Regions from separate parts of the Nocardioides sp. NPDC127514 genome, predicted to be linked through region 2. Evidence: riboswitches for the same ligand, from Rfam matches in the RefSeq annotation. Region 2 holds a riboswitch; the other holds the start of a gene.

Region 1 (3,404 bases), on a different contig from region 2:
GCGACGCGGCGTCGGCATCCGCCGAGATCCGCTCGAAGATGTCCTTGTTGAGCGCCGCCGCCTTGTCCGACTCGAACGGCACCCGCTGCTTCTGCAGGTAGTCGTGGTAGCCCATCACGCCCAGCCCTAGGCTGCGGGCCTTCTCGGTGTAGCGCACCGCCCGCTCCAGGCCGCGGATCGTGCGGGCCTTGCGCAGGAACGCCTCGGCGACCGCGTCGAGGAAGACGGTCGCGACGTACGCCGTGTCCTGGTCCTTCCACTCGTCGTAGGTCGAGAGGTTGAGCGAGGAGAGCACGCAGGTGTAGGAGTGGTCCTCGTCGGAGAAGAGGGTGATCTCCGAGCACAGGTTGGAGGCCTTGTTCTCCAGCCCGTTGGCCTTGTAGGACTCGGTCTGGGCCGCGTTGACGGTGTCGACCTTCCAGATGTAGCCCTTGCCGAGCACCACCCGGATCTTCAGCACCCGCTGGTAGCGCTCCAGAGCATCGCGATCCCCGGCCAGCATCCGGTCGATGAACGCCTGGCTGAAGATCCAGCCGATGTTCTTGTTGGCGGGCTCGCGGAAGATCAGGTCGGCGAGCTCGTAGAAGTCCGGGTGGTCCACGGGCAGGTAGCCCGCCCAGGAGCCGCGGCGGGTGGCGCCCTGGCTGATCTGGTTGGTCATCTCCACGAAGTTGCAGAAGACCGGGACCACGCCGTTGGCCTTGCCGTTGTCGCTGAACTTCGCGCCGCGGGGCCGGACGTCACCGAGGTACGCCGAGGTCCCGAACCCGTTCTGGGAGAGGATCGCCGCCTCCTTGAGGGTCTCGTAGAAGCCCCACACCGAGTCCTCGACGTACGAGCCCTCGCACGAGACCGGCAGACCCCGGTCGGTGCCGAGGTTGGACAGCACCGGCGTCGACGGCGAGAGCCAGCCGTTCCAGATCGCCTCGAAGAACCGCTCCGTCCAGGAGACGCCGTCCTCGCGGGGGTACATCTCGTCGGCGAGGTCGCCGGCGGTGCTGGCGATGGTCTCGTAGCGCTCCCGGACGCTCTGGTCGGCGACGGTGTACTTGGCCTTGAACATGGCATAGCCCGCCGTGGTCATGAAGGCGGGCACGACGCCGTCGGCCTGCAGGGCCTTGCGCTCGGCGGAGAGCGCCTCCCAGTTGCTGTTGCTCATTAGAAGCTGAACTCCGTCTCGCCGATGTTGCGGTTGTATTCGTTGCCGGTGACCTGGAAGAAGTCGTGGAACTGGGTGCCGTTGATGCCGCTGTAGAACCACTCGGCGATCGGGTTGGCCTCGACGTTGAACAGCGGCTCCATCCGCATGTTCTCCAGGGTCATGTCGATGCGGGACCTCACGAAGGTCTCCAGGTCGGCCTGGTCGATGCCGGTGATCGGACCGTGGTCGAAGAGCATCTCCACGATCCGGGCCTCGTGGGCGTAGAGGTGCTCGGCGACGCCACGGACCCTCGCGAAGAGGTCGTCGCGCTCGGCCTCGAACTTGTCGGCCGGGACGGTGGCGGCGTACTCGTCCAGAGTGGTGTTGAACAGCCAGGCGCCGCCGGTGGCGTGCAGGTTCTCGTCGCGGGCGGAGAAGTTGATGCCGCTGATCACGTTCTGCAGCAGGTTCTTCCCACCGGACTGGAAGTGCTTGAGGAAGGCGAAGTTGGAGTAGAGGACGCAGTTCTCCATCAGCGTGAAGACGCTCAGCGCGTAGAGGAGGTCCTCGTCGGCGATCGCGTCCCACACGAACTGGATCCGCTCGGCCAGCACCGGGTCGTTCTTGTAGGAGTCGTAGAACTCCTCGGTGTCGATCATCAGCACCTTGTTGAGCTTCGCGTAGAACGGCGCGTGCATGTTCAGCTCGGCGAAGGAGAAGGCATTGGCCATCATCTGGACCTCCGGACGCGGGAACGCGTGGAAGATCCGGTCGCCCCACACCTCGCCGCCGAGGATCAGCTCGTAGATGGTGAACAGCTTCAGCGTGGTCTTCACCGCCGCCTGCTCGGCGTCGGTCATGTTGACCAGGAAGTCCTGCTTGTCGTTCTCGACCGGGATCTCCTCGGCCGTCCAGAAGATGCTCCGCTGCTTCTTGGCCAGGTCCTCGGCCATCGGATAGTCGAAGACGTACGCCGACTTCTCGGTGCGGATCGGTAGACCCTCGGTGTCGATCAAGCCCCATGCCCCCTTGCTCACGCGGGCCCCGCGGCCCGCTGGATGTCTCGTGCATCCGTGCCGGGGCAGGGAGGACGGCGGCAGCGCGCCGGGCGGACCCGGTCACGTGGTGCTCGCTCGATCCCCTGACCTTCCCTCGAGGTCGCGGACCCCACCATGAGGTGGGCACTGGCAGGTCTTCGGACTCGTGGGCGTGGTCGTGCTGGTCCTAGTGGCCGTCGCTTCCCAGGGGCATGGCTTGCTCCCAGTGCTTCGTGACGGCGGTCGTTCCCACTCACCGCTGCGGGGCAGTCCCGGACTCGCACCGGGTTCCCTCTTGCCTCTCCCGCCCCGTCGCCGAGGTGGGAGAACCAGCTGCGAGGACCACTATATGCGGGAATTACATCAATGCAACTTCCTAGATCTTGTGCTTCGCCGTGTCGTCGGAAACATCCTCGGCACCGGTTCTACGACCCGTGCTAGCCTCTGCGCCGAGTCGAACGCATCCTGATGGATGCCAGGGAACTCCGGTGTGAATCCGGGACTGGCGCGCAGCGGTGAGGGCGACGGCGACGCTAGGCAGCCACTGGGGAACGGGTCCCTGGGAAGGCAGCGTCGCCGGTTGAACCCGAGTCCGAAAACCTGTCGGCTCAGACGTTCGTCACGGCCCTCGCGACCAGGGTCCAGAGGACCTGAGAGGCCGAACTGCGTGCAGACGCCGTGCCGCGAGACCCCCACCCTGATCCCGAGCCCCGCCGGTGCCGGGAGGCGGCGGCTTCCGTTCGTGCCGCTGGTCGTCGGGCTGCTGCTCGCCGCCGCGTTCAGCGCCGTGGCGTCCTTGGCCTTCGGCTCCGAGCGGATCCCTCTCGGCGAGGTCGTCGCGGCCGTCGTCGACCGGCTCCAGGGCGACGCACCGGGGAAGTGGGACGTGATCGTGTGGGAGCTGCGCGTCCCCCGGGCGCTGATGGCGCTCGCCGTCGGCGCGGGTCTGGCCGTGGCCGGTGCCGGCATGCAGACCCTGGTCCGCAACCCGCTCGCCGACCCGTTCCTGCTCGGGATCAGCTCCGGCGCCTCGGTGGGCGCGACGGCCGCGATCACCACGGGCGCGCTGGCCGGTCTCGGCACGTACGCCGTCTCCGGCGGCGCCCTGCTCGGAGCCGTCGGCTCGGCGCTGCTGGTCTGGCTGGTGGCCACCGCCCAAGGTGGGCTGACTCCGATCCGGCTGGTGCTCTCCGGGGTCGTGCTCTCCTCGGGGCTCTCCGCCATCG
Region 2 (3,404 bases):
AGCACACGGGCGGCCTCGAGGAGGCCTTCGGCCAGCGGCGTACGTCCTCCGGCGGGCACCTCGTCGAGGCGGGCCGCGGCGAGGTCGACCGACCCGGTCGGCGGCAGCACCAGCTCGGCGCCCTCGCCCCGGAAGGTGATCATCCCGACCTTGTCGCGGCGCCGGTAGGCGTCGAGCAGCAACGAGAGGACGGCGGCCTTGACCTGCGCCATCCGCTTGCGTGCGGCCATCGACCCGGAGGCGTCCACGCAGAAGAGCACCAGGTTGGCCTCGCGGCCCTCGCGAACCGCGGTGCGGAGGTCCTCGATCCGGAGCTCGACCTTCGCCGAGGTACGGTCCCGGGCGCTCTGCTTGCCTGCGGCCGCCTTGAGCGTCTCGACGAGGTGGAGCGAGCCGCGGGTGCTGGTGTCCGCGCCGATCCGGCGGCCGCTGCTGCCGATCGCCTTGCTCCGGCCGCCGGAGCGGCCGGTGCCCAGGCCGGAGACGGTCAGCAGGCGGGGGCGGTAGGCGGCGCCTGCGGCGGTGACCGTGTTGGTTTCGACACCGCTCGCTGCGCTCGCGGGCTCAACCATCGAAGAGTCGTCGCTCGCGGGCTCGACCGGCGGGGACTGCTGATCGGTGGTCGGGGGCTCCGCGTCGGTCGAGTCGTCGGAGCTGCCAGGCGGAGGCCCAGCGGAATCTGGCTCAGTGGGACCAACAGAGTCGTCGTGCGCGCCACCCTCGTCCGGCCCGCCGTCCGGCCCGCCCTCCGGCGGCTCGGGCGGCAGCTCCTCGTCGCCGAGGATGCGGTCGAGCAGGTCCTCGTCGAGCCCGGGAGCGTCGAAGGGGTTGCGACGGCGGCGGTGCGGGAGGGCCAGCAGCGCGGCCCGGCGGATGTCTTCGCGGGTGACCTCGGAGCGCCCGGCCCAGGCGGCGTGCGCGACCGCGGTGCGCGCGGTGACGATGTCGGCGCGCAGCCCGTCGACCTCGAACGCAGCGCAGACCTCGGCGATCTTGAGCAGCCCGGGCGCGGTGAGCCGGACCTTCCCGACGAGGGCGCGGGCGGTGGAGACGCGTGCGGTCAGGTCACGCTCGGCGGCCACATAGCGCTCGACGAACGCGGGAGCATCCAGGTCGAAGGCCATCCGGCGGCGTACGACCTCGGCGCGCAGCGCCGGATCCCGGGGCGCGGCGACCTCGACGGTGAGCCCGAAGCGGTCCAGGAGCTGCGGGCGCAGCTCGCCCTCCTCGGGGTTCATGGTGCCGATCAGCACGAACCGGGCGGCGTGCTCGACCGAGACGCCGTCGCGCTCGACCGAGACCCGGCCCATCGCCGCCGCGTCCAGCAGCAGGTCGACCAGGTGGTCGTGGAGCAGGTTGACCTCGTCGACGTAGAGCAGGCCGCGGTGTGCCCGCGCCAGCAGTCCCGGCTCGAACTCGACCGCGCCGCGCGAGAGCGCGCTCTCGAGGTGGAGCGAGCCGACGACGCGGTCCTCGGTGGCGCCGACCGGGAGCTCGACCAGCCGCACCGGCCGGCTCTCCACGACGGCGGCGGACCCGAAGGGCCCGTCCGGCGACTCCGCGGAGGGGTCGGCCGGGTCGATCGAGAACCGATCCCCGGCGTAGACCGAGATCGAGGGCAGCACGGCCGCCAGACCGCGTACGGCCGTCGACTTCGCGGTCCCCTTCTCGCCACGGACCAGGACCCCGCCGATCTCCGGGGAGATGGTGGTGAGCACGAGCGCGAGGCCCATGTCGTCGAGGTCGTCCGCCTGGCAGCCGAGGACGGCAGAAAATGGGTAGTGCACCGGCATGAGAGGCTCCCGCTCCCTATCGCGTTGATTGGATGGACGCGGGGCCGGTCTTCGGACTTGTCGAGTCCCCGTGATGGGGCTCGATTCACCGCAGCGGGCCTGTGCCGGAATCTCACCGGCTTCCCAGATTCTCCCCAGTCGGGGCACCTCGCGCCTGTGCGGTCACTGTAGCGTCTGGCCTCATGATCGTCGTGGTGGGCATCGGTGCCGGAGGTTGGGACGAGATTCCCGTACGTCACCAGCAGCTGGTCCTGCAGTCCGCCGTCCTCCTCGGCGGCAAGCGTCATCTCGACCTCGTCCCCGACGTCCCCGGCCAGCGCCGCGAGCCCTGGCCGTCGCCGCTGCGCGAGGGCCTCCCGGCTCTCCTCGAGTCCCTGCCGGACGACGCCCCCGTCGTGACCCTGGCCTCGGGCGACCCGCTGGTCTCCGGCATCGGAACGACCCTGATCTCGCTTCTCGGCCCGGAGAACGTACGCATCGAACCGGCCGTCTCCTCCGTCGCCCTCGCCCGCGCCCGGATGGGCTGGCCCGCGGAGTCGTGCGCGGTCGTCAGCCTCGTCGGCCGCGACGTGTCGCTGGTCGCCCGCGAGCTCGCCCCCGGTCGCCGGATCCTCGCACTCTCCTCGGACGGATCGACCCCAGCCTCGATCGCGAACCTCCTGGTCACGGCCGGTTTCGGCGGGTCCATGATGACCGTTCTGGGCGACCTGGGAGCGGAGACCGAGAGCGCACGGACCGGGACCGCCTCGACCTGGGCGGGCGAGTCGCCACGGCTCAACATCGTGGCGATCGAGTGCGTCGGCACCACCCTCCTCGGCTGGGCCGCGGGCCTGCCCGACGACGTCTTCGAGAACGACGGTCAGCTCACCAAGCGCGACCTGCGCGCCTCTGCTCTGGCACGCCTGGCCCCCACCCCCGGGGCGCACCTGTGGGACGTCGGCGCCGGTGCCGGCTCGGTCGGGATCGAGTGGATGCGGGCCCACCCCTCCTGCACCACGACCGCGGTCGAGGCCTCGCCCGAGCGGGCGGCCCGGATCGCCCGCAACGCGACCCGTCTCGGCGTACCCGGCCTCGCCGTCGTCCAAGGCCGCGCCCCCGACGCGCTGCACGATCTCCCGGCCCCCGACGCGATCTTCATCGGCGGCGGCTCGACTCGCCCCGGAGTGCTCGACACCTGCCTGGCCGCCCTCCGCCCCGGAGGCCGCCTCGTCGTCCACGGCGTGACGCTGGAGACCGAGCAGCTGCTGGCCACCGCCTACCAGCAGCACGGCGGCGAGCTCACCCGCATCGCCGTCGAGACCTCCGCCCCCATCGGCACCTTCACCGGCTGGACTCCCGCACGGAGGGTCACGCAGTGGTCCTTCGTCGACGCGACCAGCAGCTCCTCCTTGGCCGGCGTGTAGATCCGATAAGTGAGGCCCGAGGCCACGTCGGGGGAAAGAAAAATCTCTTTCACCGGGTCGCCCCGGCATGGGACGGAATCGAGCGAACGAAAATTCGTTCGCCCCACACTCCCGACCAACCCAGGGAAGGAAAATTCCTTCCCTCACTCAACCGTTCCACTGGTCAGGCCCCCGCGCCGAACGAATTTTCGTTCGCCTCCCGGCCCTC

What was found. Region 2 has a riboswitch for cobalamin ahead of ABTX24_RS05990 (magnesium chelatase subunit D family protein). Riboswitches for the same ligand answer to the same signal wherever they lie in the genome.
Region 1: another riboswitch for cobalamin. It lies ahead of ABTX24_RS29485 (ribonucleotide-diphosphate reductase subunit beta); the one in region 2 lies ahead of ABTX24_RS05990 (magnesium chelatase subunit D family protein).

What each region holds. Positions count from the first base shown of each region.
Region 1 covers NZ_JBEORF010000057.1:3,278-6,681, forward strand. Annotated here, with positions in the region: gene ABTX24_RS29480 (ribonucleoside-diphosphate reductase subunit alpha) at 1-1,159, opposite strand, end outside; gene ABTX24_RS29485 (ribonucleotide-diphosphate reductase subunit beta) at 1,159-2,178, opposite strand; cobalamin riboswitch at 2,311-2,528, opposite strand; cobalamin riboswitch at 2,617-2,800, shown strand; gene ABTX24_RS29490 (FecCD family ABC transporter permease) at 2,921-3,404, shown strand, end outside.
Region 2 covers NZ_JBEORF010000005.1:205,094-208,497, reverse strand. Annotated here, with positions in the region: gene ABTX24_RS05990 (magnesium chelatase subunit D family protein) at 1-1,793, opposite strand, end outside; cobalamin riboswitch at 1,819-1,959, opposite strand; gene cbiE (precorrin-6y C5,15-methyltransferase (decarboxylating) subunit CbiE) at 1,976-3,196, shown strand.